One region of the Exiguobacterium sp. UBA7533 genome, then DNA from elsewhere that is predicted to be linked to it. Evidence: predicted binding sites of a transcription regulator. Region 1 holds the regulator's gene; each other region holds the start of a gene.
What was found. Region 1 encodes Rex, which represses fermentation and respiration genes when NADH is low (regulators of the CRP and FNR family bind a similar motif). Its sites were predicted from a motif close to TTGTGAAATATTTCACAA; they were not measured.
Positions count from the first base shown of each region.

Region 2: a site for Rex is predicted at 5,005-5,022, ahead of B2U10_RS11865 (cytochrome C oxidase subunit II). Genes of this name have one in related genera too.
Region 3: a site for Rex is predicted at 5,020-5,037, ahead of B2U10_RS06685 (L-lactate dehydrogenase). Genes of this name have one in related genera too.

Region 1 is NZ_DLMP01000018.1:181,867-191,903, forward strand. Features, by position in the region: gene B2U10_RS15425 (S8 family serine peptidase) at 1-1,476, opposite strand, end outside; tRNA gene B2U10_RS15430 (tRNA-Ala) at 1,699-1,774, opposite strand; gene tatC (twin-arginine translocase subunit TatC) at 1,879-2,658, opposite strand; gene B2U10_RS15440 (twin-arginine translocase TatA/TatE family subunit) at 2,666-2,863, opposite strand; gene B2U10_RS15445 (redox-sensing transcriptional repressor Rex) at 2,863-3,522, opposite strand; gene B2U10_RS15450 (ATP-binding cassette domain-containing protein) at 3,690-5,591, shown strand; gene B2U10_RS15455 (hypothetical protein) at 5,591-6,013, shown strand; gene B2U10_RS15460 (flavin reductase family protein) at 6,159-6,752, opposite strand; gene B2U10_RS15465 (DoxX family protein) at 6,772-7,170, opposite strand; gene B2U10_RS15470 (winged helix-turn-helix transcriptional regulator) at 7,354-7,674, shown strand; gene B2U10_RS15475 (flavodoxin) at 7,781-8,236, shown strand; gene B2U10_RS15480 (haloacid dehalogenase type II) at 8,306-8,965, shown strand; gene B2U10_RS15485 (hypothetical protein) at 9,012-9,581, opposite strand; gene tsaD (tRNA (adenosine(37)-N6)-threonylcarbamoyltransferase complex transferase subunit TsaD) at 9,610-10,037, opposite strand, start outside.
Region 2 is NZ_DLMP01000011.1:62,486-72,522, reverse strand. Features, by position in the region: gene B2U10_RS11890 (aldehyde dehydrogenase) at 1-1,136, shown strand, start outside; gene B2U10_RS11885 (CDP-glycerol glycerophosphotransferase family protein) at 1,199-2,368, shown strand; gene tagD (glycerol-3-phosphate cytidylyltransferase) at 2,385-2,774, shown strand; gene B2U10_RS11875 (CDP-glycerol glycerophosphotransferase family protein) at 2,827-3,981, shown strand; gene B2U10_RS11870 (Crp/Fnr family transcriptional regulator) at 4,139-4,852, shown strand; gene B2U10_RS11865 (cytochrome C oxidase subunit II) at 5,085-5,198, shown strand; gene B2U10_RS11860 (cytochrome c oxidase subunit II) at 5,211-5,681, shown strand; gene B2U10_RS11855 (b(o/a)3-type cytochrome-c oxidase subunit 1) at 5,683-7,374, shown strand; gene B2U10_RS11850 (response regulator) at 7,474-8,103, opposite strand; gene B2U10_RS11845 (sensor histidine kinase) at 8,100-9,125, opposite strand; gene liaF (cell wall-active antibiotics response protein LiaF) at 9,122-9,841, opposite strand; gene B2U10_RS11835 (hypothetical protein) at 9,901-10,037, opposite strand, start outside.
Region 3 is NZ_DLMP01000003.1:219,370-229,406, forward strand. Features, by position in the region: gene B2U10_RS06660 (LTA synthase family protein) at 1-576, opposite strand, end outside; gene B2U10_RS06665 (ROK family glucokinase) at 793-1,743, opposite strand; gene B2U10_RS06670 (YqgQ family protein) at 1,827-2,030, opposite strand; gene B2U10_RS06675 (M42 family metallopeptidase) at 2,014-3,051, opposite strand; gene B2U10_RS06680 (GNAT family N-acetyltransferase) at 3,212-3,721, opposite strand; gene B2U10_RS06685 (L-lactate dehydrogenase) at 3,977-4,933, opposite strand; gene B2U10_RS06690 (DUF92 domain-containing protein) at 5,097-5,876, opposite strand; gene B2U10_RS06695 (5-formyltetrahydrofolate cyclo-ligase) at 5,870-6,415, opposite strand; gene rpmG (50S ribosomal protein L33) at 6,473-6,622, opposite strand; gene B2U10_RS06705 (1,4-alpha-glucan branching protein domain-containing protein) at 6,727-8,910, opposite strand; gene B2U10_RS06710 (DUF4912 domain-containing protein) at 8,942-9,667, opposite strand; gene phoU (phosphate signaling complex protein PhoU) at 9,775-10,037, opposite strand, start outside.

The DNA of each region.
Region 1 (10,037 bases):
ATGATCGACTTTACCACGGACGATGACACCTGCTGCGCCTTGCTTCTCAGCTTCTGCTTGAATCATGCTGTAGTTAAAATCACCTGTCCGCACGACGAAGACGACTTTCCCTTTGACGTCTTTACCTTCATAGTTCGAAGCTTGACCGTCACCGACATACACGACATCCTTCTTCTCTTTATCGAAGACGGCAATCGGATTCGGCGAATCTTGTTTTTGGTATGCCAAATAACCGGCATCCTGACCGTCGATCGTCAGCGCCATGCCTTCAAGCGTCAATTTCGTATTTTCGAGTGACGCGACTTGGAGCGCCTGGCTCGTCAATCCTGGTGCACCAACGACACCGATATCCGGGTTTGCTGTATATGGATTACCCGCACCATGACCTGCAAACGCCGAGTTACCAGCAGAGATCGCACACAAGATACCGTTGTTCATCGCGTTGACGATCGCGCGTTGCTCCGGATCATCTGCATTGACGAACGATGCCGTCGAACCCAGGCTCATGTTGATGACGTCCGCTCCAAGTGCGATGGCATCATCGATTGCTTTGATGTAGATATCACTAAATGTCGATGGCATCCCTGGATCGTTACCGAAGACCTTCATCGCAAGGAGCTGTGTTTCTGGAGCGACCCCTTTAATGCCGCCGTTCGCTTCATCCCCGTTTGCTCCGACCGTACCTGCGACGTGCATCCCGTGCATCGATGCCCCCGCACCTAAGTCACGGATTTCGCTGTCGTGATCGGCATAGTTATAGCCGTACGGTACTTTTTCCGTGAAGTACTTTCCTTTTAAGCCTTTTGTTTCTTTCGCACTCTCGACCTTCGAAGAGGTTAAATCCACCTTTGTCTCTGGACTCAAGACCATGTCCTTGTGCGATGGATCAATCCCCGTATCGATGACCGCGACGACGGTTCCTTCCCCTTTGAAGCCATAGTCCTGCCACGTTTCCTTCGCATTGACCATGTCCTTGCTGTACAGCATGTCTGGCTTGGCACCTTTATCGACGGTTGGGCGCGCATATTCGTGCGCGATATGTACACTTTTGACTCCGTCGAGTTGTTTGATATCTTCGATGTCACCGAACTTCACTTCACCACTGAATCCGTTGATGACGGTTGTGAAGCTTTCTTTATATGTAACAGGAATCGCCTTTTTAGCGATAGCTGACTTGACTGATTTTTGGACGCTGACGAGTCGATCCTTGATCGATTCCTTTTCGGCATTACTCAATGTGCTATACCGCTTGTTTTGAGCTTGGGCGATTTGAATCGCCGGTTTTTGTTCCATCTCAATGACGACTCGGACTTTATCCGATTGTTTGTAGTTCTTTTCTTGCCCCGATTTCTTCAGTGAGAGCGCCTGCGGTTTTTGACCCGTCTCTTTGTCTTGCGAGGACAGTGCACCTTGCGCACTGACTAGATTGGAAGACGTCATTAAGACGGCTGCCATAAGTGCAATCTTCTTCTTCATGCGTTCGTTTCCCCTTTTCTGTAAAACCATAGTAGTAATACTAATAAAACAGTTTAAAGAAAATTCTGTATTTTTAGTTTAATGAAGTTAATGGAAATAAACAATTTATATTTGTCTATTTTTTTAATTTATTTCTTTTTGGTGACATTTTATATTTGGAAGGAATTTAACTGGGAACATAAAAAAACTCCTCGAGCACTCGAGGAGTTGAACGTATGCACTTGGTGGAGACTATCGGGATCGAACCGACGACCTTTTGGCTGCCAGCCAAACGCTCTCCCAGCTGAGCTAAGCCCCCATGAATTATCTTTAGTATACGCATCGCTAACTGCTTTATCAATATAAACATAACGCTTTCATAAAAAAGAATTCCTCCCGAAATTGCTGGAAGGAATTCACGATTCATTTATTCAATTCACGCATCAAATCCGCCTGTCGTTCAAGCTCTGCCTGTTGCTCGAGGATCAAGACCTTTTTATACGTCCGCGCAGAAATCAAGATACTGATTTCATAGAGAACGAACAACGGCACTGAGATCATCAAGTGTGACGTCACGTCCGGCGGTGCGATCAATGCCGCAACGACGAACAGCGCGAAATACGCATATTTCCGATTCTTTCGCATGAAATATGGCGTCACAAGACCAAGACGTGTCAGGAACATCGTCACGACCGGCAATTGGAAGAGAAGACCAAACGGCATCGTCAACCGGATCAAGAAACTGAAGTAGTTTTCGACCCCGATGACTTGCTCGATCCCCAATTCTTTCCCGAGATCCGTTGAGACTTCGAGCAAGAAAGGAAGCAACCAGAAATACGAGAAGGCTACACCAGCCAAAAATAGAAAGAAGATGACTGGAATATATGTCAGTGTTGCTTTTTGTTCCTTTTCATAAAGCCCTGGTCGGACGAATGCCCACAGTTGATACATCCAGAACGGTGACGCTAAAATCAGCGCGATGATGAACGCAAGATTCAAATACAACATTAAAGGATCGGCGACGTTGAAGGCATTTAATCCGATACCGAGCTCTTTTAAGTCCGCTTGCAGAAAACGGACGAGCGGTCGGACGAGCGGAAATGCGACAGCGAACAGGACGACGACGATGAGGAGCGACCAGACAATCCGCTTACGCAGTTCGTCTAGGTGCGACGTCATGCTTTGTTCTTGATCAACCGTCATGATTCAATCACTTCTCTTTCGGTTCGTCCTTTTTATCGTCGTCCATGATGCCGTTCGTGGCATTCTTGAACTCTTTCAATGTTTGACCGGCAGCACGACCGAATTCCGGTAACTTCTTCGGTCCGAAGATGATCAACGCGACGACAGCAATTAATCCGATACTCGCAGGTCCGATACCTAACGTGAGCGGGATAAGGTTTTCCATTATGATTTCACTCCTTCAGCTGATTGCGAATAATGCTTCATGAAATAAACTAACGACTGCAACTCGATCGATAAATCGATGTGATGAACCCGAACGCTCGCTGGCACGTTCAACCGTGCAGGCGTGAAGTTCAGAATGCCTGTCACACCATACTCGACTAACTCATCCGCTACTGACTGTGCGAACTGGGATGGAACCGTCAAGATGGCGACATCGACCTGATTCGCTTCGATTTGTTCTTTCATGTCCGAAACATGATAGATTGGAACGTCATGCGTCGTTGTTCCGACCTTCTCTTCGTCCGCATCAAACGCAACGACTATCCGAGTACTATTATTCTTTAAAAAGTTATAATTTGCAAACGCTGTTCCGAGATGACCGACCCCGATCAAGGCGACATTCGTCACCTCATCTTGATTCAAGGTTTTCCGGAAAAACGTTAAGAGATGTTGAACGTTATATCCATACCCCTTCTTCCCTAGCGCCCCAAAGTAGGAAAAATCGCGACGAATCGTTGCTGAATCAACCTTCACCGCCTCGCTTAACTCAGCAGAAGAGACGCGGAGCTTACCTGAATTGTATAAACTTTGGATGAAACGATAATATAGCGGCAACCGTTTTGCTGTCGCTTGTGGAATTTTTGTGTCTGGTCCATTCATCCTGCAGTTCCCCCTTCGGCCACATCCATCGTGGCACCCAAATCTTTGCAAAAAGCTTTCTACTCTCCTTGATTGTAAACCACTTCACATAGAGTCACAAATAATATATTCCGCAGGACCTCGCGCTTTTGTTCGTGATAGACTAAAGGGTGGAAGGATGGATGGAAATGATACTCTTACAAGTCAACCAACTCTCGAAATCATTCGGCGTCGAGCCGATTTTAGAAAATATCAAACTAGAAGTACAGGAGCGCGACCGAATTGCGCTCGTCGGTCGAAATGGTGCCGGTAAATCAACCTTGCTCAAAATCATCGCTGGTGAACTCAGTCATGACTCGGGCGATATCATGAAAGGTAAAGATGTCAAAATCGGCTATCTCGCGCAAGACAGTGGTCTCGAATCGAATGAGACGATCTGGAACGAGATGCTGACCGTCTTTGAACATCTGCAAGAACAAGAACGGACACTGCGCCGAATGGAAATCGAGATGGGCATGGAGCACATCTTGAACGACCCGGTCGCTTACGATCGACTTCTGAAGACGTACGATCAAGCGCAACATGACTTCTCAGAAGCAGGTGGTTATCAGTTTGAAGCGAATATTCGCTCCGTCCTGCACGGCATGCGCTTTTATCCAGACGATTACTCACGCCGGATCCAGACATTGTCCGGGGGTCAACGGACACGGCTCGCCTTAGCGAAGATGCTCCTGCAAGCACCAGAGCTTCTCATTCTCGATGAGCCGACGAACCACCTGGATATCGATACGCTCGCTTGGCTTGAAAGTTACCTCGGTGGTTATCGTGGTGCCGTTCTGATCGTCTCGCACGATCGGTACTTCCTCGATCAAGTCGTCAATGTCGTCTATGAGCTCTCACGTAATGTCTGTCGTAAGTTCACGGGGAACTATACGAAGTACCTGGAGCAAAAAGCGGCATTGTACGATCAAGAAATGAAACAGTTCGAACAGCAGCAAGAAGAAATCGCAAAGATGCAGGACTTCATTCAACGAAACATCGCTCGGGCGACGACGACAAAGCGTGCTCAAAGCGTTCGAAAACGGCTCGAGAAGGTCGACCGGCTCGATCGACCAGATGGAGATGAACGCAGTACGGTCCTCTCCTTCCCAATCGAAAAACAGAGCGGGAATGACGTTCTTCAAGTCAATCAACTGGCGATCGGTTACGAAGAAGCTGTCTCAAAAGACATCACGTTCCGCTTGCAACGCGGCGAATCACTGGCACTCGTCGGACCGAACGGAATCGGGAAGTCGACGCTCTTAAAAGTCCTCGTCGGTCGTTTACGTCCTCTCTTCGGTGATTTCCGTTTCGGCACCGGCGTCTCGATCGGGTATTACGATCAAGAGCAAGCGGAACTCAATGACCGGAACCGTGTCATCGATGAGATTTGGAACGAATGGCCACTGATGCGCGAACAAGAAGTCCGTTCTGTGCTCGGACAATTCCTGTTCAGCGGCGACGATGTCTTCAAAATCGTTCATGAATTGTCTGGTGGCGAACGCGGACGTCTCGCGCTCGCAAAACTGAAACTCCGGAAGACGAACGTCCTCATCCTTGACGAGCCAACGAACCACTTGGATCTGGATTCGAAGATGGTCCTTGAGAACGCTCTCGTCGACTATGAAGGTACGCTACTCTTCGTCTCCCATGACCGCTACTTCATCGATCGGATCGCGACACGCGTCATCGAGATGAGTGAAGCTGGTGTGACAGAATACCTCGGCGATTATTCGTACTACACAGAGAAGAAGGCCGAACAAGAAGAAATCGCTCGCCTTGAAGCCGAAGAGGCAAAAGCTGCAAAAGTCACGGCATCGAAGACGATCGACAAAGAAGCACAGAAAGAAGAAAAAAAACGCCGTCAGCAAATCGAACAACTCGAACAAGATATTGAACGGCTCGAACAGCGTTCAGCGGAAATCGAACAGTTGCTTTGCGAACCGGAAGTCTTTAATGATATTCCAAAAGCGACAGCGTTATCTGCGGAACGGGACCAGATCGATGTCGATCTACTCGAATTGATGGAACGATGGGAGAACCAACACTGATGCGGACGAAAAGCTTTTTCATTAACTTGATTCAAGGACTGCTATCCGGCATCCTTTATTTCGTACCGATGTATGCGGACTACGTGTCGACCTTCATCCGGCCGGATGCCTTTAATGCTGCGCTTCCTTTGTTTCTCCTGATTTCTTGTATGATTGGTCTCGTCATCCAGACATGGAGCGGTCTTTTCGTCAGTTTACTCTCGGGATTATGCTGTACGCTCCTGACGACACAACTATTCGTCGAACTCACTGACCCGTTGATCCTATCGTATTACGGTAGTGTCTCACCGCTCACCGCTTTCTTGATCAGCTGTGTCGGCATTTGGGCACTCGCAATCGTCTTTTATTTGCTCGATGGTTATCAGTATAGTAAACGTCACGGTCTCGAAGGTTCTTCGAACGAAATCGATTCACAACCTTGAAGTCCGATTGATGAACTAGATGCGCGATATGAAAAAAGGAGTGGAGATTCCGGTAGCTAGACCGGTCTCTCCACTCCTTTTTATTTGAATCGAAACGTTCGTCGTCAACATGGATCGTACAGTGAATCAAGCATTCACACTTCTATCATTTTGTCGGTCGAGCAATCGTAAACGTCTTCCCGATCGTCGCATAATCATTTCCCGCTAAACGAGCGACAGCCTTCAATCCTGCCGCATCGATCCGGAACGACTCTACGAGTTCATCCGCGACGTGATAGCGCAGTACTTCCCCGATCAAAAGATCGGCACCTTCTAGCTCGACATGCTGCGTCAAGCGCATCTCGAACCGGATTTTCGCTTCCGCGATTCCGGGCACGTCGATTGCGTCGCTATCGACGAGCGTTAAATCCGTCCGTTCGAGTTCACTTTCACCGTAAGCGAGTGGCGCAGCCGTCTCATTGACAGCGTCGACGATTTCTTCGCTGACGATATGGATGACATAGCTTTGTTTTGCTAGGATATTACGTGCCGTATCCTTTTGTCCCTGATCCGTCCGTTGTACGGCAATCACCAGTTGTGGCGGACTACTTGATGCGACCGTAAAGAAGGAAAAGGGGGCGGCGTTGACCGTCCCGTCTTCCCCTAGCGTCGTCACGAAGGCAATCGGACGCGGAATGATGCTTCCGATCAGTAATTTATAATTGTCTTTTGCGCTAAGCGTTGATGCCTCGAACTTCATGAATGACCCACCTTTTTCCTCACCCGATGAGTGCAGCGAGTGAATAGTCTCCAGCACCGATCATCGCCACTCCAAGGGCGATAACGATCAATGCCATGTTGTATTCGTACCCGTTCTGCGTCACCCAGTAACCATTCGCACCGTGTACTTTAACGATCGCGATAAGCATCGAACCGATGATGAGGATTGCAGCGATCCAGAGGAATACCCCGCCTGCAAACAATAGTCCACCGATTAATTCAGCAAGACCCGCTGTAATTGCGAGTGCCTTCCCTGGCTTCATGCCAATTGATTCGAACCAACCGCCTGTTCCAGCGATGCCGTGTCCACCAAACCAACCAAATAATTTTTGTGTACCGTGTGCAGCAAATGTTAAACCGATGATTAAACGAATGATTAAAAGTCCTGTATCCATCATTTCTCTCTTCTCCTTTTACCTAATGTTTTTAAGTTACTTTAAGTAACTCGATAAACAGACTATATCTTATCACTTACTAAAAGTAAATAGATTTGTTTTAGTTCTTTTTGTTACATTAAGTAAAATGATTCGATTTTTTTAGCAGAAGCGGGTATACTACAATTATAGAAAGGATGAGTGCTGATGGAAGAAGTCGCAATCCAAACGGCTCTTTGTCCCAAAGTCGAACATGCCTTTGAAATCTTAGGTAAGAAATGGACAGGTCTGATTTTACGTCACTTGTTGACGAAGACATGTCGTTTCAATGAGATTCAAGATGCCATCCCCGAATTATCAGGTCGCATGCTCACGGAACGTATGAAGGAGCTCGAAGCGGAAGGCATCGTCATCCGGACTGTCATTCCCGATCGTCCGATTAAGATTCAATACAGTTTGACCGACAAAGGGCGTCAACTCGAACCGGTCATTCGTTCCATTGAGGAATGGGCCGAACTACAAGACTAATGTATGAAAAAGCATCTTCTTCGGAAGGTGTTTTTTTATATGATCTTTTGACATTGATAATCATTATCAATTAAAGTAAGGAAGTACAGCGAAAGGAGGAACATGCATGCAGATTGCAATTGGATTCGTCAGCATGTCCGGTAATACGGAAGATATCGTCTCAATCATTCAACGTGAGCTCGAGCAACACGATGTCAACGTGACGATTACAGAACTGGATCAATTCGTCGGGGAGGATCTATCACGTTTTGATGGTCTATTACTCGGCTCATATACATGGGGAGACGGTGATTTACCGTATGAAGCAGAAGATTTCGTCGAGGAGCTACGGGAACAATTTTTAGACGGGATGCCGGCTGCTGCTTTTGGCTCGGGTGATCTTGATTATCCGAAGTACTGCGCAGCCGTTGATTTGATTGAAGACGCATTAAAAGAAGCTGGGGCGACCATCGTCACGGATGGCTTGAAGATTGAGTTTGATCCGAACACACCGGAGAAACAAGCCGCTTGTCGCGCGTTCGCACAGACGTTTCATCGCTTTTTGCAGCAGGTGCATTCATAAGTATCGTTTGAATCCGTCATGTAAGGGAATTCTTAAAACAGACTCTATGAAAGTGAGATGAATGTTTTTATGACGATTCAAGCACTCGTCTTTGACGTCTACGGTACATTATTCGATGTCCATTCCGTCAAAGAGCAAGCAGAGGAGCTGTATCCGGGACACGGAGAAGCGATCAGTAAACGCTGGCGAGAGAAACAACTGGAGTACTCCTTCTTGCGACAATTGAACGGACAATATGTGCCGTTCAGCCAAGTGACACAAGATGCCCTCCGTTATACGTTACTCGAACTGAAGCTCCATGTGACCGAGGAACAAATCACGACTTTAATGGAGACGTACCTGACACTTGATGTGTACCCAGAAGTTAGCTCTGTTCTCGAGACGATGGCGCATAAGCGTTTGGTCGTCTTCTCGAATGGTTCCCATGATATGCTCGATCCGTTGATCGAACAGTCAGGTTTAGCCGATCGGTTCGAACATCTCGTCAGTGTTGATGACATCAAACACTATAAACCAGCACCTGCTTCTTATATGCATGCGTTGAACACACTCGGTTTAAAACGCGAGGAGATCCTCTTCATGTCCTCGAACGGTTGGGACATCACCGGGGCAAAGAGTTTCGGCTTCAAAACGGCATGGATCAATCGAAACGGACTTCCGGTCGAAGAATTAAATCTTGATCCGGATCGCATCTATGATGACTTGACCGGTATCACTGAATGGCAATGAACGAACAACAGCGGATTCCTTTTTAGGAATCCGCTGTTTTAATGGATTAGTAATTGGAAAGACGTGAGTAGCCCTTCTTGAATAGATCGAGTTTCAGCCCGCCCTCTTTTTCGATGAAGAAGAGGTACTCGTTTTGATCCGTATCTTTATAAAAGACCTTAAATAACGTCACAGTCCGTTTTTTATTGTTTTCAACAGCTGTCACCTCGTGCTTCGAGATCACTTCTGCTTGGACTTGTTCCGCATCCATCTTTTGAATCATCGGTTCGAATGACTTCTTCTCTTGATTCGTCACTGGTGTTCCGGGAGCAACCATGAAATAATCATCACTCGCCTTGTTCGTTAAACCATACTTCCGATCGACGATGACGACGTTACTGAGCTTCCCATTGATTGTCTGATCAAAAGCATATAACTTTTGAATCCGGGTTTTTTCCCCTTCTGCTCGTCCGATTTCGTAAAGTGGACGTTGTTTCGTGTTCGTCTCGACCGCTTTCTTATCGGGTACGAGTTCTTCCTTATAGGCGACTTGGTATGCGTTGACGATTTCTCGGACCTGAAGCCCGATCGCGACGATGACCAGTACCGCTAACAATGCGATGATGACTTTTTTCATTCCATTTCCCCCAAGTTGTTCGGATTCCTTACTTTAAATCTAGCCCAGGTTCTGCATTCATGGCAAGTGTCGAATAGCGTAACGCGCGATATGGATGGATCGCAGCCGCTCCAATCATCGCTGCATTGTCTCCACAGAGGTGCATCGGCGGAATGACGAGATCGATTCCTTCCTTCGCACATGCTGCTTCGAGACCGTTACGCAATCCTTTATTAGCGGCGACGCCACCAGCAAGCAGCAATTGGCGTCCCCCTTTATCCTTCACGGCACGGATCGCCTTCGTCACGAGGACTTCGACGACGCTCGCTTGGAAACTCGCAGCTAAATCTTCCGGGATGATCACTTCTCCCCGTTGCTCAGCGTTATGCACGGCATTGATGACCGCTGACTTCAAACCGCTGAAGCTAAAGTCATACGAGTCCTTCTCGAGCCAGACGCGTGGAAAATGGAACGTAT
Region 2 (10,037 bases), on a different contig from region 1:
AACTCCGTCGACTGGCAAGACCAAAACGTGTCGCAACACCGCTTCTGCATATCGGGTCGAAAAGTGAAATCCAATACGAACCTTATGGCAATGTGCTTGTGATTGCACCATGGAACTATCCCTTCCAGCTCGCACTTGCTCCTGTCATTGGTGCGATTGCAGCCGGGAATACGGTCGTCCTTAAACCATCCGAGTTGACACCGAATGTTTCTCGCGTATTACGAGAAGTCTTTGAAACGGCATTCCATGAACGATTCGGAATCGTCATAGAAGGGGATGCTGAAGTCAGCAGTGCCTTATTAAACGAGCGTTTTGACTATATCTTCTTTACGGGTTCCACACGCGTCGGAAAAATCGTACATCAAGCTGCGGCGAAGCACCTGACGCCTGTCACGCTTGAACTAGGTGGAAAATCTCCGACGATCGTGCACAAGGATGCAGACCTTCGTCTAGCAGCGAAGCGGATCGCATGGGGAAAATGGTTGAATGCGGGACAGACATGTATCGCTCCGGATTATGTATTGATTCATGAAGACGTCAAAGAACGCTTCTTACAACTGATAGAAGAAGAAGCCTTCAAACAGTACGGAAACGGCGTAGGCGTCTCTTCATACGTTAAAATCGTATCGGACGATCATTTGAATCGTTTAAGCAATTATTTAACGCAAGGAACGATCGAATTCGGTGGACAAGTGGATCCGGAAACACGCAAGATGGCGCCGACCGTCATGACTGGTGTAGCAACGGATGCTCCATTGATGCAAGACGAAATCTTCGGACCGATCCTACCGGTGTTAACATACCGTGAAATCGAAGAAGTTATTACATTCGTCAATGATCGTGATAAGCCGCTTGCGCTTTATCTATTCACAGAGAATAAAGCCATCGAGCATCGCGTCCTTGAGCGAATTTCGTTTGGTGGTGGATGCGTCAATGACACATTGATGCATGTCGCACAGCACCACTTACCATTTGGTGGAGTCGGAGCGAGTGGAATGGGTGGATATCATGGCAAATATAGTTTCGAGACGTTCAGTCATCGGAAAGGAATCGTCAAAAATACGACGGCATTTGATTTACCGTTCCGCTACATGCGAACAAATAGCAATTCCAAATGGATGCGCTTTTTGTTATGATGAGCTGTGATTAATTGACTTAAGAAGGAGCTCTTCACTTGAAAGATCAAGTAAAACAGTGGATGAAACGAACAGGCTTGATTGAACGCGGTCTTCGTACCGTCATGAGAGTCTTTACATGGTTGCCACAAAAACGTAAGCGAATTCTTTTCGAGAGTTTTCTCGGAAAACAATATAGTGACAGTCCGCGTGCCATTTACGAATTGATGCGCGCGATGCATCCGGAGTGTGAGTTGATTTTCAGCAAGCAACGAGGTGTTGCATTTCCACCAAATGTCAAGACAGTAGATCGGTTGACGTTCCGCTGGATTTATTTACTTGCGACGTCACGGGTCTGGGTATCAAACAGTCGGTTACCGGGTTGGTTGATCAAACCGGAAAAAACGTTTTATCTCCAAACTTGGCATGGCACACCGCTCAAGAAACTAGCGCTTGATATGGATGATGTCCAAATGGCGAATACGACAACCGAACGATATAAACAAGGATTTAAGCAGGAAGCAGCAAAATGGTCTAGCTTAGTTTCACCCAATGCCTATTCCAGTTCAATATTTAGACGGGCATTTGCATTTGAAGGTGAGATGCTAGAAATTGGGTATCCTCGAAATGATATATTTTATCAAGAGGCGCGACATGCTAAAATCAAAGAAGCAGTATATCGCCACTATGATATTGATCATTCAAAAAAAGTCTTGTTGTATGCACCAACTTGGCGAGATAATGCATTCGAAGGTCAAGGGAAATATTCATTTGAGCTACCTTTTTCGCTAAATGAATTTGAAAAGCGATTTGGGGATGAATACGTTCTGCTTGTCCGAATGCACTATTTAGTCGGAAGTCGTCTCGACGTCACCGCTTATCCATCCGTTCGAAATACATCGGACTACCCGGATATCGCGGAGCTCTATCTGGCGTCGGACGCCTTGATCACGGATTATTCTTCTGTCATGTTTGATTTTGCGCACTTATCTCGTCCGATTTTATTCTATACGTATGATTTAGAACATTATCGAGATCAGTTGCGTGGATTTTACTTCGATTTTGAGCAGGAGGCACCGGGACCATTGTTGTCGACTGAAACAGCACTGTTTGAAGAGCTGAACCAGTTAGATGATTGGCACACACGGTATGCGTCAGCATTTCGAGCGTTCCAAGAGACGTATTGTCAATGGGATGATGGACAGGCTTCAGAACGGGCGATGAAGACGATCATAAAGAGAATTCACGGATAAAAGGGAGAGCAGAATCATGAAGAAGGTTATTACGTACGGAACATTTGATTTATTACACTGGGGTCATATCAACATCTTAAAACGCGCAAAAGCGATGGGAGACTATCTTATCGTTGCGATTTCAACGGACGAATTCAACCGTTTGAAACATAAGCAGTCCTACCATAATTTCGAGAATCGAAAGATGATTCTTGAAGCCATCCGTTATGTGGATGAAGTCATTCCGGAAAACAGCTGGGATCAAAAAGTAGAAGATGTGAAGAAGCATAACGTCGACCTCTTCGTCATGGGTGATGATTGGAAAGGCGAGTTCGATTTCTTAAAAGAGCATTGTGAAGTCGTTTACCTTAGCCGAACTGAGGGTATTTCTACGAGTCAGATTAAAACGGAATTAGCTTCGAAGTGATTGAAGAGGAGACCACACGACGACGTGCGGTCTTTCTTCGTAGAAGGGCAGGATGAAAGTGGTTAGAGAAGGAATCGTATGGGTCTATTTATTGTTGTTTCGTATTTGTTATGGTGTCTTTCGGTTGTTACCGCTTCGCCCCGTCACTTTATTTTGGATGACATACGGGGATAACGCAAAACCTGTTAATGATCGCTTGGCGCAGGAATTGCCAAATGAGAAACGGTATCTTGTATATGATCACCATTTCATGAAGCAGCCGGATTTATGGAAGTCGGACCGAATGCTTCGCTTTCGTCGATTACGGTTCGTCAGACTCGCATATTTACTTGCGACCTCCCGGACGGTTTTCGTCGATAATTATGTTGCGGAATTCAGTGTTGCTAAAACGCGACGTGGAACACGACGTATCCAGCTATGGCATGCCGGCGGAACGTTAAAGCAGTTTGGACTAACTTCTTCGAAAAGCCTGTTCGTATCGGAACGGATACGAAATCGGTTCCGACGTGTCTATCAGGAATATGGTGATTTCATCGTGCCGGGGATGCGTTGTGCGACACAATTCATGGCACCGCATGATTTAAAACGATCTCATTTTAAACCGTTCGGCATGCCGCGGACGGATTATTGGTATGATGAGGTTCAGCGGGAACATCGGGCGCTTGATTTAAAAGAACGTTATGTAAAACCCGACCGCCGGATTCTATTGTATGCCCCGACTTACCGCGAATATAAAGGAACGGAAGATCACACGATTCAACAATTTGAACAACTGGCTAAAACAGGCTGGACGATTCTTGTTAAGTTACATCCGACGATCCGAGCGCTTTCGACCTATCGTTCCGCCCATATACATCTTGTGGATGACACGTATCAGATCAATGATTATTTGCTCATCACGGATGTTCTGGTGACCGACTATTCGTCGATTCCATTTGAAAGCTGTCTTCTTGAGGTTCCAACGTTCTTATACACACCGGACATCGATACATATCGACAACTACCAGGACTTGTCGATCAGTATCCAAAACCATTACCGGTGCGACAGACGGAGCAGATTGCGCAATTGATGGAGTGGATCGTGTCTGACGCGATACTTGAAGAGTGCCGTCAGCACATGCAAGAATTCCAAACAAGTTGGTATGATCACCCACCAGGTCAAGCAGTTGAACGAATCGTTCATCATTATTACGGAACAGGTATGTAATACTATATCTGACGATTGCTTTAGTTTTAGAAAGCGGTCGTCAGATACTTTTTCAAAAATAATGTGAAACATTGAACAAAGTTTGACAATCTTTTGAAAATCCTTTCTTTTGAACTGTGATGTTCTATACTAAAAGCAGAAGAAAAGGAGAGGAGAAATGGATATGCTGACTTGTGGAACGACTGAAGCGAATACATTCATCTTATCACCTGAGACAAGAACGTTACTAGAGAGCTTCATGACGGAAACGACGTTCAAAAAGGATTCCATCGTCTGTTGGGAAGGGGAAATGAACGACAAGTTGTTTTATGTGAAACAAGGAGGCGTCAAACTATCGAAGTTGACGAAAAAAGGCAGTCCATTACTCATGTTCTTATATTTCAAAGGGGATCTATTTGGTGAATTTGATGTAGGAGAAGCTTTTCCGAGTTCATACAGTATCGAGACGATGGAGGATAGTATCATCGGTTTCCTCTCAAAAGAAAAATTAGAGGAACTCATGAGAAAGGATGGTACTTTTGCGCTTGAGATCATGCGGTGGCAAGCATTGATGCGGAAACAGACGGAGACTAAATTGCGCGACTTGCTATTGTTCGGAAAACCGGGTGCGTTAGCTTCGACGTTACTTCGTCTCATCGCGATGGAAGGGGAACAAGTAGGAGAAACCTACCGTCTTGCAAAACGTCCATCCGATGGGGAGTTTGGTCAATTGATTGGCGCACCGCGTGAAACGGTCAATCGGATGTTCTCCCAGTGGAAAAAAGAAGGTGTCATTTCGATGACGCCAAAAGAAATCATCATTCATGATGCACAATATCTGCGTGATCTGTGTCATTGTGAAGGATGCCCAGCAGGTGTTTGTCGAATTTAATAGATAGTGTACAAACAATTCAAACGTGAAGCAGAATTTTCTGTCTCATGTATGGATTGTTTTTTTTGTAGATGAGTCGTGCTTCCTTCTCTTGTTCAGATGTGAACTTTTTGTGTGTTTTTAGAAAGAAAAGTGCGGATTTTTCACATTTGAAGTGATATATATCACAGTTTCCGAACTTGCTGAATTCTTACAATAAAGACAAGTTCAAAGCAGGAGAGGAGTAATCACCATGGACCAAAAATCAGAATCAAACCTCAAAGGAACATTTATTGCCGTCCTGATCGTAGCAGGTATCATCATTGGGATGTGGAGCTCAATCTTTCTATTATTCTTATCACGGTAAGGGGGAGTCACAATGCATATTCATCGTCTAGAAAAAATCTGGCTGATTTTTGGAGCAGTGATGCTTGGCGTCTTTTTAACCATCATCGGCGTATCCGCTTTTGCATCCGGAAATCAACCGCCATCCGATGCAACATTGATTGATCCGACGAAAGTTGATCAAACGAAACCATTCGACAAGCCAGGACTAAAAAAAATCGATGACGACCGATACGAAGCGATCATCGTCGCACAAGCGTTCCAATTCACACCAAAAGATATGGTCATTCCCAAAGGGGCAACGGTTGATTTTTTGGTGACATCAAAAGATGTCGTCCATGGCTTTGAAATTGTCAAGACGAATGTCAATATGATGGTCGTTCCTGGTCATATCAATTCCATTGAATATACATTCAAGGAAGCTGGCGAGTATTTGGTCGTCTGTAATGAATACTGTGGATCGGGTCATCATATGATGGCAACCAAAATCAAGGTGGTGGAATAAGATGAATGCCATTTCAAAAAAATTAAGACAGTTCGAGATGGAGCGTGGTCTGCCTGCTACCGTCATCGGAATTAAGGAAGCGAAGCTCGCTTTCGCACATGTTAGTTTTTCACTCGTTGCCTTATTGATTGGTGGTTTATGTGGATTGTTGCAAACGATGGTGCGGACAGGTGTCATTCCAGAAATTGCTGGAGTCGGCTACTATGAGCTTCTCACTGCCCACGGGTTAATGCTTGCGATCGTCTTTACGACATTATTCATATTTGGATTACTGTTTTCATTTTTAGGTCAATCCTTTGGACGTTTCGAAGACTTTCCTCGACGTCTCGGGTGGGTTGGATTCTGGTTCATGATCCTTGGTGTCATCCTCGTCACATGGATGGTACTTGCAGGAGAAGCTTCCGTCCTCTATACATTCTATGCACCACTCAAGGCACATCCAGTATTTTATATTGGACTCGTCATCTTCGTCGTCGGAACGTGGATTGCTTCTGGTGCCATGTTCCGTATGTATGCTGATTATAAACGGGAACACCCTGGCGTTCATCCACCACTTCAAGCATACATGAGTATTATGACTGCCTTATTATGGGTGGTTGCGACACTCGGAGTAGCAGCGACGATTCTCTTTCAGCTCCTTCCCTTATCCCTTGGTTGGACGGATAAGGTCGGAATCGAGCTATCCCGGACGCTATTTTGGTACTTTGGTCATCCACTCGTCTATTTCTGGTTGTTACCTGCCTACATCGTCTGGTATACAGTCATCCCGAAAATCGTTGGTGGAAAGGTTTTTTCCGACGCGTTAGCACGTATGTCATTTTTATTGTTCCTCCTCTTTTCGTTCCCGGTTGGTTTTCACCATCAATTGTTAGAGCCGGGGATTTCTGCTTTTTGGAAGTATGTCCAAGTCGTCTTAACGTTCCTCGTCATCATTCCATCATTGATGACAGCCTTCTCGATGTTTGCGACTTTTGAGTTGGCGGGTCGTCGGAAAGGGGCGACCGGGGTATTTGGTTGGGTGAAAAAAATGCCGTATCGCGATGTACGTTTTCTTGCACCGTTCATCGGGATGTTGTTCTTCATTCCTGCAGGTGCAGGTGGTGTCATCAACGCATCCCATCAACTAAACATCATCGTTCACAATACGTTATGGGTCACAGGACACTTTCATATCACGGTCGGTGCCGCTGTGGCATTGACGTTCTTTGGAACGGCTTACTGGCTTGTCCCGCTCTTACGTGGTCGAACGTTAACATCGGCAATGAATCGTCTTGGGCTTATTCAAACGGCTGCCTGGACGATCGGAATGCTCTTCATGTCGACAGCAATGCATATCTCAGGTCTACTCGGTAATCCACGACGGACGGGTCCTGCCGCCTACTTCAAAGATTCGATCGTCGCTGACTGGATTCCATATCATGTCGCCATGGCAATTGGTGGGACGATTTTATTCATATCGATTCTATTGTTCTTGTATGCGATGTTCCAACTTGCATTTCGTACACCAAAAGGAACGGAAGAATTTCCGATTGCTGAAACGGAAGAAGAGGCGATGGCAACGCCACTCTTCTTTGAAAATTGGAAGCTATGGATTTTTGTAACGTTCGCTTTGATTGCGTTTGCGTACACAGTACCGATTTGGCATATGATTGAAAACGCCCCTCCAGGCGCTCCGGGATGGAAGCTTTGGTAATCGTTTCGTACAACATCAAAACCCCGAACGGTCTCTGACTAAGAGACGATTCGGGGTTTTTGGCATGCGCTTAAAGAATAAGTAATGAAGGGCTAAATCTTATTTGACGAGATTATGCTTGAAGGCATAGACGACAGCTTGTGTACGGTCTACGACATCTAGTTTTGATAAGATGTTCGAGACATGTGTTTTGACGGTTTTTAAGGAAATGAATAATTCGTCCGCAATCTCTTGGTTCGCCATACCACGAGCCATCAATTGAAGAACTTCCTGCTCACGTTCCGTTAAATCATCATGTAAGTGTGTCGTAGGACGACGAAGACGTTCCATCATTTTACCGGTCACTTGTGCTGCCATGACGGATTGACCGTTTGCTGTTTTGCGAATCGCTTCTGCGATGTCAAAGGCGCTAGCTGTCTTTAAAACGTAACTCATCGCACCCGCTTCAATGACAGGATAGACTTTCTCGTCATCAAGAAAACTCGTCACGACGAGAATTTTTGCTTCCGGCCAGTCTTTGCGGATCAACCGGGTTCCTTCGACGCCATCAACTGGCTCCATCACTAAATCCATCAAGATAACATCCGGTCGGTGTTCGAGCGCTAGCAAGGCTCCCGCTTGACCATCCGAAGCTTCAGCGACGACCTCGATGTCTGGTTGTGTGGAAAGGAAAGCAGACACACCGGCCCGGACCATCTCGTGGTCATCTACTAATAATACGCGTATCATACTTGCACCATCCGATCTTTTCTAAGTTTTACTTCGATTTGGGTTCCTTGTCCAGGAACACTGACGAGACGAATCGTTCCACCCATCTCAGCCGTTCGTTCTCGCATCGAATTGATGCCATAAGAGGCAAGTTTTTTTTCATCCACAACAAATCCAACACCATCATCATTCATGCTCAGGATAATTGTTTCGTTGAATTGCCGGAGCTCGATATCCATATGGGACGCTTTCGCGTGACGTAAGGCATTCGTTAATCCTTCTTGAACGATCCGGAACAACTCGTTTTCGATTTGTCGTGGGAGTGACATCTCTTCTAACTTCCAACTCAATTGTGTGGACTGCTTTCTAGATAATTCTTCGAGCAGTTGAGAAAGTCCTTGTTGTAACGTCATCCCTTCGAGTTCGACGGGGCGAAGTTGAAGTAAGAGCGAACGCATTTCAGACTGTGCCGTTTGTGCCATCGTCTCGACCATTTCGATTTGTTTGGCAGCAGCTTCAGGTTGAGACAAAATCGTCTGTTTGGCTGCTGTCGTCATCATCGAGATGGCATAAAGTTGTTGTGAAACGGAGTCGTGTAAATCACGTGCGAGTCGCTTGCGTTCTTCGGTGACAGCTTGAATCCGTACCTGTTCGACGTGCTGCGGACGCGTGCTGATCTTTTGAACGGTCTCGACTTGCTCGTCAATACGTTTTCCAATTCGTGACAGGCGTGTCAACGTATGAAAATAGGGACCGGGAACAATTGTGACATCTTTTCCTTGCTCCAGTTCGATGATGGCAGTCGTGACACGCTTGAAGTCACGACGCAAGAAAAAATAATGCATGCTACCGATAGCAAGCGGCAGTAGTAATGAGAGTCCGATGACGAGTAAAAGGACAGGAAAGTCTTGCTGACGGACGAAGAGAACATGCCAATCGACTTGGCGTGTACTTAAGAATAACAACGTCGTCATGACGGCTGTCAAGAAGCCCGTCATGACTTGCAGAGCGATGACACCAAGCGGAAATTGATCACGCTTCATATCGAAGACACCTCCACGTTGCCAATACCGAGCATGACATGAATACGAACCTTCCGCGTCGCTTCACCATATTCTGGTGCTCGGAATTGAATGCGTCGATTGAAGAAGGTCGGAATACGGCGGATGTCCGTCTTGACGCTTCCGAAGCCGATCGACGTGTCGAGCGTATAATCATAACCGGACGGTAAAAGAATCCGGACGTCCCCGACGACGCCACTGACGACGATCAATGTTTCACCTTCCGGGACATAGGCATGCGTCAAATCGATTTCTAAATCCTTGACGATGAACTGTTCACTTAAGTCCTGTAAGACATACGGTGCATCGGCCTGGGTCGAGAAGGAGTAAGCTGGTTGAATCTTGATGCCTTCCTCTTCATATTGATGGGGGGCAATCCGTGAAAACAAAAATTCACGGACAGAATGCCGTGTCACAAGAATGATCCCAAGATAGAGCAAAATTCCGGCAATGACAAAACCGATGGCAGCCGAACTGAGGACGACGCCAGCAAGAATGATCGTACCGACGATATAAAAGAGGATCGCTAGTTTTTCATGATTGCGCCGCCGGAAATGAATCCCGACGTAATACAGCAGGAAAGGGAATAAGACACCGAACAATACATTTCCTGCACCGGATAATAGGTCATAGAATAGACCAAGGGCGAACAGGATCGATACGTAACCGACCAGTTGTTTCGTACTTAATCGTCGCACGATCAATCTCCTTTCTAACATGACAAAGGGAGGCATACGCCTCCTTCGTCATGAACTGCTTATTGGTGAATGCGGCGTTCGAGTTCAGCGATACGCGCATCGATATCATCTTCATCAACGGCTGGTTGTTTTGCTTCAGGTTCTTCCGCCGTGAACGGATGTGCTTCTTCTTTTATAGTAGCATTTGGTTCGCGAT
Region 3 (10,037 bases), on a different contig from region 1:
TTCTGGACGTTCTGTCTCAGCAAGCGTCAAGTTTCCAAGGAAGACGACGACTGCTGCGACGAATGCAAGAATTGCGCGCCCACGTGACGCGACGTTTTTGGACATATCCATTTTCCGTAAGAAAAATGGTAAGATGATCAAATCGCCGACGATCAGTAAATCAGCCCAACTTAAAAGCGATGCGAGTGAAGCGGAAACCGTCTCTGCATTCGAAGTTTGGAACAATACTGGCAACGTCAAGTAATCATTAAAGAAGCGGAAAAAAATGATGTCCGCATATAAAATGATGGTTGCGACGAACAGTGTACCGTAGATGAACCATTTTTGGACATTTCCTCGGAAGAAGAAGCTAAATCCAAACATGAAGAGCGCTGAACTAATTGGATTAATTAGTAGAATGAATGCTTGCGCGGAATTCGTTACGGGAACGTTGAAGAAAAGTGTATACGCTAAATACGTTTTTAACCAAATCAATAAGGTCGCAATCCAAAAAAGCTTATGCTCTTTATAAGTACTGCGAACGCCTTGACCCATCTTTAGGCGCATTCGCGACCAGATGTTTGCGTCTTGCTGCATAAAAACCTGCCTCCTAATTTACATGTGCCTTCTGCTTTCAGTTCACACAACTTACATCATAATGTACATATACCCATATCACGTGAAAATTTTACGCTTAGTTTTACAAAAATGCAACCGGAATCCGGAAGATACTTAACAATCACACAATTACTATACGTTTGTAAACAAAAAAAAGATTCGCCGGAGCGAACCTTTCATTGAAATTGAATATTATCATTTTTTCAAGAACATTTGCTTAGCAAGCCATGCACACCCAATGACTCCAGCATCGTTTCCGAGTTCAGCAATCTTGAACGTCGTTGATCCAAAGACACGGGGTAACGCAAACCGTTCAAATTGCTGACGTAGTGGTGCAAGCAGTGTTTCACCTGCTTTCGAGACACCACCACCGATGACGATGATTTCCGGATTGATACTATTTGCTAGATTTGAAATCGCAAGTCCGAGGTGGAACGTCACTTCCTCTACAACATCCGTTGCGATACGATCGCCTTTCTCATACGCTTCAAATACATCTTTCGCCGTCACTGCTTTAATGTCATTCAGTAGCGATTCTTGTCCTTTACGTTTCTCAAGACCAAGACGGGCGATACCCGTTGCTGAAGCAATCGTCTCAAGGCATCCTTTACGTCCACATCCACACATGACGCCACCTTCAGGCAACATCGTGATATGACCGATTTCTCCTGCCATTCCGACCGTACCGTGAACGATTTGTCCGTTCGTGATCAGACCACCACCGACACCCGTACCAAGTGTGACCGCGAGTAATTCTGTTGCGCCACTACCGGCACCTTTCCACATCTCACCGATCGCTGCTGCGTTCGCATCATTTTCAAGTACTGCCGGTAAACCTGTCAACCGTTCGAATTCACCAACGAGTTCAAAATTATGCCACCCGATGTTGACTGCCTTTTCAACGACACCCGTATTAAAGTCGATGAATCCTGGCGCACCAATACCTGCTCCGACAAAATCCTCTGGTCGTTTGTTGCTTTCTTGACACTTCTCAAAAAATGATTTTGCAATATCTCCTGGAATTTGTGCACCATCATTCAGGATCACCGTCTCAATTTCCCATTTTTCTACGATGATGCCTTGCAAATCCAAAATTGCCATCTTCACTGTCGTTCCACCGATATCAATGCCGAGTAACCATTTCATTGCTCTGTCTCCCCTATGCTCATATAATGTCTACTTGTTCATTTTAACGGACACACTCGTATTGCGCAAAGGGTTGCGCAACCTTAAACATTATCGGATTGTGAACGTTTTAATTCATGTCGTAAGATGAGTTTTGCTGAATCATACTGACGTTGCTCCAAAACGCCTGCTTCTTGCAATTCATCAAGTTCGAGCATCATCATCGCAATATCTGATGCTCGATCTCCTAGATAGATGAATGTTCCATACGTCTTAAGTAGCTGTTGTACATCATACAGTGTCTTCATCGACCATCGGCTCCTTTACATACGCATGTAGCAAATCATAAGTCGCTTGTAATGACGTCTCATGTGTTCGTTCGTAAGAATGGCTCGATTCAATCCCCGGACCAAATAGTCCGTGTCGAACATCATGTCCCGCACGCACTGCTGCCGAAGCGTCCGAGCTATAGAACGGATAAATATCAACTTTATATGGGATACTATTGCGTTGTGCTAGACGTGTTAGCTGATGACGTAACGCTAAGTCATACGGACCGGAACCATCTTTTGCACAAATCGAGACCGTGAATTCGTCAGAGTGCTGACCATCTCCTAACGCACCCATGTCGACCGCGACATATTCTGCGACTTCTTCCGTGAATCCAGCATTTCCACCGAACCCAACCTCTTCGTAATTTGAAATCAGGATCTGGACCGTGTGTGGCAGGTCGATGGTTTTCCATTCTTTAATCAATTCAAGCAACAAAGCAACCGATGCTTTATCATCGAGATGGCGCGATTTCACAAACCCAGTTTCCGTATAGAGGAAACGCGGATCAAACGTCACGACGTCTCCTACTTCAATCCCCGCGACGCGCGTCTCTTCGGCTGTCGTCGAACGAATATCAAGTCGGACTTCAATATTATCAGCGGACCGTTCCGTTTTGTTCGTCTCGCGTGACGTATGGACACTCGAATGATGGAAAACAATCGTACCGGAAATTGTTTGACCGTCCATCTTATGCACGAGACAGTTCTCTCCTTCGATCGCTGTCCAAGCATAGCCCCCTAATTGTGATAAACTGAGTCGTCCCGTTGGTAAAATCTCTTTTACCATTGCCCCTAATGTATCGACGTGTGCCGTCAGTAACCGCGTGCGAGTTGAAGCACCAGGCAAAGTCGCTAAGATGGCTCCTTTCTCGAGTTTTCGATACGTGATGCCTTCTGCCATCAATCGCTTTTCTACGTATGTAATCGCTTCTTTCGTCGAACCTGTCGGACTTGGAATCGAGACCAGCTCTTCAATCGTACGTATGACTTCTTTCATGTTCATTCGCTCCCTTTCAATCGGACTACAACGTGCTATCCGCTTTGTTTTCATGATAACAAATATTCATTCTTTGTCGGTACTGATATCCTACATCCACTACGCGAAAAAGCTGTAGCGCTTTTTTGCTACAGCTTTTTGTCCACACCATATAATGAACTTAGACGTATTTTTTCATCCAAATATCATCACGGTATGTGCCATCTTCTAATTTTACGGAGTCTGGATCTTCGGCATATACTTCAAAGCCGAGCGATTCGTAAAGACTTTGCGCTGCTTCATTTCCTGATAATACGGCAAGAATGACTTGCTCAACGTCTGGTAACTTCTTCGCCTCGTCGATCAAGGCCTCCATTAGAGCACGACCGGTCCCTCCACGATATGCAGGCGAAACATATACTCCGGAAATCATCGCTTTGTGCGATTCACGTGACAGTTCATATGGCTTGACCTGACCAAACCCAAACAATACATCGCCGTCGAACATACCGAGCCAAATCTCATCGGAGTCGGGTTCTCCTTCTAGACCTTCTCGTACTTCGCGGAGCGGGGTTTGCTGTTCATCGTCAAACGAATGACCGAACGCATCTGGATGATTCTTTAATCCCTCAAGGCGTAGATTCCAGTATTGTTCTGCATCCTCTTTAGTTAATTTTCGAAAAGTATACATGACTGTCGATTCTCTCCTTTTTTGGGTTTCATGACGTACAAAAAATAACGGAAAAACGCTTCTATCTCTTACTTAACCCTTTTCTAGTAAAATAAAACCTAGATTTTTTTCTCTTTTAATTTCACTTAAATACAGTAGTGATGTTTGCCTCTTTTTTTCTCATAACAAAAACTCAAAGGTGGACACTAAGATACAGGATCACCATTTGAGTTTTTAAGCTCTCTATTTATGAGGTTTTCGTCATGCTTTGCGCCGTTAATCTTGCAAGACAGGTTCGAGTGTCTGACGCAATACATCAGCAGAATGATGAAACTTCTTCATTTCTTCTTCCGTCAACGCGACTTCAATGATTTCCCGCACACCTTGACGATTGATGATCGCCGGTACTCCGATGTGAATGCCGGAAATCCCGTACTGCCCATCTACATACGCCCCGACCGTCAACAAACAGTTCTCGTTCCCAAGGATGGCACGCACGATTCGAACAAGTCCAAGTCCAATCGCATAATAAGTTGCTCCTTTACGTTCGATAATATGGTAGGCAGCATCCCGAACGTTGATATAGATTTGATCAAGGTCTGCTTGAGAATAACGATCGTCCTCAGCAAGTAGTTCATCAATTGTTTTTCCATAAATACGGCTATTACTCCAGGCAGCGAATTCCGTATCTCCATGTTCTCCAAGAATGTAGGCATGGGCATTGCGAGAATCGATGTGAAAGTATTCTCCAAGCATTTGACGCAGACGTGCTGTATCGAGCACCGTTCCTGATCCAAATACGCGTGATTTTGGAAGACCGGAATATTTCCAAGCCAGATGTGCCATGATATCAACCGGATTGGAAGCCACGACGATGAGACCATCAAAACCAGAATCCATAATCTGACGAATCATTTCTTTCATGATCAATGCATTCTTTGCGACGAGATCGAGTCTCGTCTCTCCTGGTTTTTGAGGAGCTCCCGCCGTGATGACAACGACCTCAGCCTCTCGGCAGTCCATATAATCTCCAGCCCAGATCCGCATCGGTGAAGAACTAAATGGGGTTCCGTGGTTCAAGTCCATCGCTTCACCTTCTGCTTTTGCTTTATTGACGTCAATGATGACAAGTTCCTCACAAAGTCCGGCTGTTGACATCTGATAAGCAAAGCTTGAACCGACCGCACCTGCTCCGATTAACGCCACCCGTGTTACTTTCGCATGTAATTCCATCTCGTAATGTCCACCCTTTCATTCGTTCTAAGAGTTTGTTAACTATCTCACAAATAAATTGTAACATCTTTCACATTCTTTGTAATATGTGAAATTAATCACATTTGTCCATTTTGTGTCATTGATATCCTAACATAAGGAATTACCCTGTCATACTTTGCACTTACCAGAATCGGACGATGATAAACCCGATTCCACTCGCTAGACCACTCGTCATGACGTTTACCGCATCATTTCCAAGAAACCAAATACCCGATACGTAAGCTGTCGGTTGTCCATGATGCTCTCGTTTTTCCGTACGTTCCCCGCAAACTGAACATTCATACACGCGTTGCCACATTGCTCCAAATAGTGTATCGAGCAGACTTCCAAGGACACCGATACCTGTCACAAGTAAGGCCTCTGTCAAAGAAAGAGAGAAGATCCACTGCGCTGCTAAAGCGATGAACGCAGCTCCAGCAATTGTTCCTAACGTTCCGATTAACGACATCGCTCCGCTCGTTCCTGCTGGTACCCGTCGTAATGTTTTCAAAGACCATGGATCACGTCTTGAGAGTGGACCGATTTCCGAAGCCCATGTATCGGCATTCGATGCCGCGATGACGAATAGGAATAACAAGAGATATGCAAAATTCATCGTCATGGCGTAGGCTATAGCAGCGACGAACGCTACTCCTCCATTCGCAAGTACTTGCCATCCGTCACGTGCACCCTCTTTTTCGACGATCGCGTCCACGGATTTTTTTCTAGAACGCCCAATTTTCGATAAAAGACTCGAGCTGCCAAAGAAGAGTAAGAGCACCACTAAACCTTTCAAGCCGAATCCAAATGAGACACCACTGCCGACGAGCATTGTCAAGACAGCCCCGCTTGTCGTCAACAAGCGAAAATATCGTCCAGTCCAGGCGAGAATGAGACAAAATAAAATCGTAACACTTAACATCGGATAACCTCTTGGTCCGTGACGATGAGATCAACTGGGATATCGAAGTCTTCCACTTCAAAATCTGGAAAGAGCTGTTCTGAAAAGGCGATGGATACTTTACAACCTGTGTATGTCACGAGTGCACGATCATAATAACCGCCTCCCCACCCTAAGCGATAGCCATCCCGTCGATAGGCGCGTCCCGGAACGAGACAAAATCCCGCTTGATTAAGTGTAGTGCGACGAGCTGAATCCATTGGTTCTGCGATTCCCATCTGATTATGCTGCAATTGATCTTCTGGTCTGTATTCATAAAAGACCATCTCTTCTCCGACTACTTTCGGTATCAAGACCGTCTTGTCCTCTTGCCACGCTTGTTTAATCAATATGCTTGTATCACATTCATTTCGAAATGCTAACGTGATTGCGACACAAGTCGCTTGTTGCCATTCAGGCAATAACAAAACATGTTCGTGTATTAACCGTTGCTTTTCAGCACGGTTCTCCATCACATCTAATCTTTCTTTGATCAGACGGCGTACTTCTTGTTTGTTCATAACTGTCTTCCTTTCCACAAAAAAAGCCATCACACGAAGTGACGGCTTCCATCTCAATTATTTCACTTCACGGTGAAGTGTGTGTTTACGGAGACGTGGGTTGTATTTCTTCAACTCAAGACGCTCTGGGTTGTTACGCTTGTTCTTTTTAGTGATATAAGTACGGTCACCAGTTTCAGTGCAAGCTAATGTGATTTTAACGCGCATGGAATTCCCTCCTATCTAGCTCTCGATGTATCAAGTGATTTTGCTTTACATAAGGTTAAGCATACTCAAGTATCGTACCAAGAAAGGAAAGGAATTGCAACTGTTCATCCGTTCTTTTTCGGATTCGTCACGTGTTGATATGGTTTTTCAAGGTTCTCTTCAAAACGAAGGGGTTTCTTTTCAACGTGATACTCCTGTTCCACCCCGTTGCGTGACTCTTCCCGTTCTAGATAAACGACAGCCGATTGACGCAATGCGTCTCCTTCAAGTCGTTTTAACGCAACGACCAGACCACCTGAACGATCCGGAGAACGCTCACTCTCGACATCATAAACATTACTGACGAGTGGCAACTCTTTCATCTTGGCGATTGCCTGGGCAGCTGACGCTGTTTCCATATTGAAGTTATGGACGACTTGGAAGTCAACGATCTTCGCCAAGGCTTGCGCCTGACGCAAGAAGGCTAGATTTAACGCAGCCAGTTGATTGTATGTTTGAACGAGCGGTAGACCTGTCACTTGTACCCCGTATACATGTACACCCTCCTCGAATCGATACGCTTCAGGATGTTCCGTTACGACGTAGACGTTCTCTCCCGCTGCCGCTAGTCGTCTAGCTACATCACGAACTGGACGGTGAGATTGTTCGTAATCCCGAGTGAACATGAGAATACCATCCTTGTTCAAAGCAGCATCGCGTTTGACCGCAACATAATAGTCATGAGCCGTTAAGAAAACATCTGGTTCAATGTCTTCATCTTGCAAGAACGGATATTGTTGATAACGCCCTTCCAACCAGTCCATCGTTAATTCTTGTGCATCGAGACGACGTTCGGTTTCTTCAAAACGTAAGATATGCTCACGGAACCGGTTCGCAGCGTACTGTGCTGTCGTCTGTCCGTCTAAAATGAACGGCCAGTCACTTGAGACAGCAAGTAGATATTCTCGAATGAGCTGGCGTTTCGCCTTGACAGTCAATGCATCTTGATGACGATTTCGCGCAACGATTCCTGCTAGTCTCTTTTCGAGCTGGTGGAGATGGCGAATCATCCAGTCGTTGCGCTCGTTGATCCAGACTTCCGCATAGCCTTTTCGTCCCCACGTTCCCATCGCGACATGTGCCGTATCGATGTCTTGGAAGTGACGTTCGAGGAACATAGCTGGTGAAATCGACTCAATCGCCTGATCCTCTAGACGTTCCATCGCTTTACCAAGGAAATCAGGTCCTTCGAACCACCAGTGACCAAACAATTCAGCATCAAATGGTGCTGTGACGAGAAATGGCGGGAAGTCTTGTCCTTGATATGCATCTAAATGTTCACCAAGTGCTTGAGCAAAATCTGCTGCATGCTCACTTGTTCGTTGCCATGCCCAGTCACGTACGTAATAGTCTTTTTGATCCGTCTCACCTGTTACACGATGCAATTTCAACCCGGTATCATAACGTAAGCCTTCCGGATGCATGAACTCAGCAATTTGATCCCATTCCCGATCATACGCGAGATCCCGATAAAACTCACGATAATCAGGATGTCCCGGATACCCGATAACAGAACTCCAGATTTTTCCGGAAATGATTTGATCACGCGGGAAGAGTGCTACGCCGTGTGGAGAATAGACGGGTGCTCCGATTCCGTGTTTTGGTGCTGGATCGGCGTTTAAAATCGAATGTTCATCGACGAACGTATAGCGAATGCCTTCCTCATATAAAATCCGATCAAGTCCTGGCGTATAGGCACATTCCGGCATCCAAAGACCTGATGGACGGAATCCGTAATGGCGTTCAAAACAGTTCAAGCCTGTCTGAATTTCAGAGCGCGCCGCTTGTTCAGACAACATGTGAGGACTGAACCCGTGTGTCGCCGTACAGGTAATCAAATCAAGATAGCCTTGCTCTTTGTAATGGCGGAATGCCCGGTTCAAATCTTTTTCCCAGTGAAGGAACGTATTCAATAAATCTTGATAGCGGTCTTGATAGAATAAAAGAGCATCTCGTTCCTTTTGGTCAAGCTCTCGCTCCAGTTCCTGACGAATCAAACGTAATGTGTCCTCGATATGCTCGATGTAGCGGTCTTGAATCAGTGGATCGGCAAGCATCTCGATGACCGGCGGTGAAATACTGACTGTCCAACCGAGCGGACGTGATAAGCGGTCGACTTCCCACAATAATGGAATGTAGGTTTCTGAAATCGCTTCATACATCCACCGTTCCTCGAGACGATGCGCCTCTTCATGACGGATATATGGTAAGTGTGCATGTAAGACGAGTGAAAAATATCCTTTTCGCATAGCTTCTCTTCCTTTCCTCTCTCTAATTCCATTATCGGACGCGATCGAAATAAGAATACGGGCGTAATACCTCGACCCATTCCGGCTGTTCGACCTCACCGTATTGCCAATGATGCACGACTTCGGCGAAGCGTCCGTCTGTGACTGGTTCGTCACGTGGTGTCTCGACTGGTTTCGAACGTAGTACTGGAACGAAATCTCCATCAATCGTTTGAATGCCCCATTCAATGATGTATGTAGTATTCGGGGCAACTGGTCGAACGAACCAAGCATTCGTCATCTCAGGCAGTTCGAACTGATACGTACGATTCGCTTGTCCTTGTTCGTAATCGACGAGTGTGACGTCAATGATGCGTAACTCTTTACGGAACGAATCAAATGTCGTGTGATAATGCGTTTCTAACAACTGTTTCGACAGTTCAGACAATTCCCAGTAGACATATAACGCAGTCGGTGACTGAACGATCGCATGGAGAATATCATCTTCATAATGCGTCGCCATTCCAAACGCATCACGTTCGAGTGATGGCATCACTTGCACAGACGGTACGACATCTAATACCGGTGCAGTCGACTTTTTGGTCTGTTTGACAGTTTTTGATTTTACTTTCGGTGCTTCTACAGTTGGTTGATTTGTCAATGATTTACGATATTTGGTCCAAGCATATTTAATTTTTCCTTCAGTCGTATCCAATTGAGCTGCGATTTGTTTTGTTGTCAGCCCTTGTTCTTTCATTTTAATGATTTGCTCAAGCATTCCCAATCACCTCTCTGTCATTATTCACTTCTTTCCTATTCTACAAACGTGTTTCGAATCCCTTTACAAAAAAAGTAGGCAGAGGAAATTCCTCCTGCCTACTTAGTTCACCCATTTAAATCATAATGTTTTCCTTTTTCGAGATAGATCAGATGTTCCCCGACGTTCGTCAAGTGGTCACCCATTCGCTCGATATATCGGCAAATGTTCGTGAATTGCATGACTTCATCGACAACGATCGGTTGCAAGGACATATGACGCATATACTGACGGAGCGCCTTGTATGTCGTCTCATCGATGACATTGTCGAGATCAGACAGTGCTTTTGCTTTTTCGACATCTCCATCACGATATGCAACGATTGCGGTTT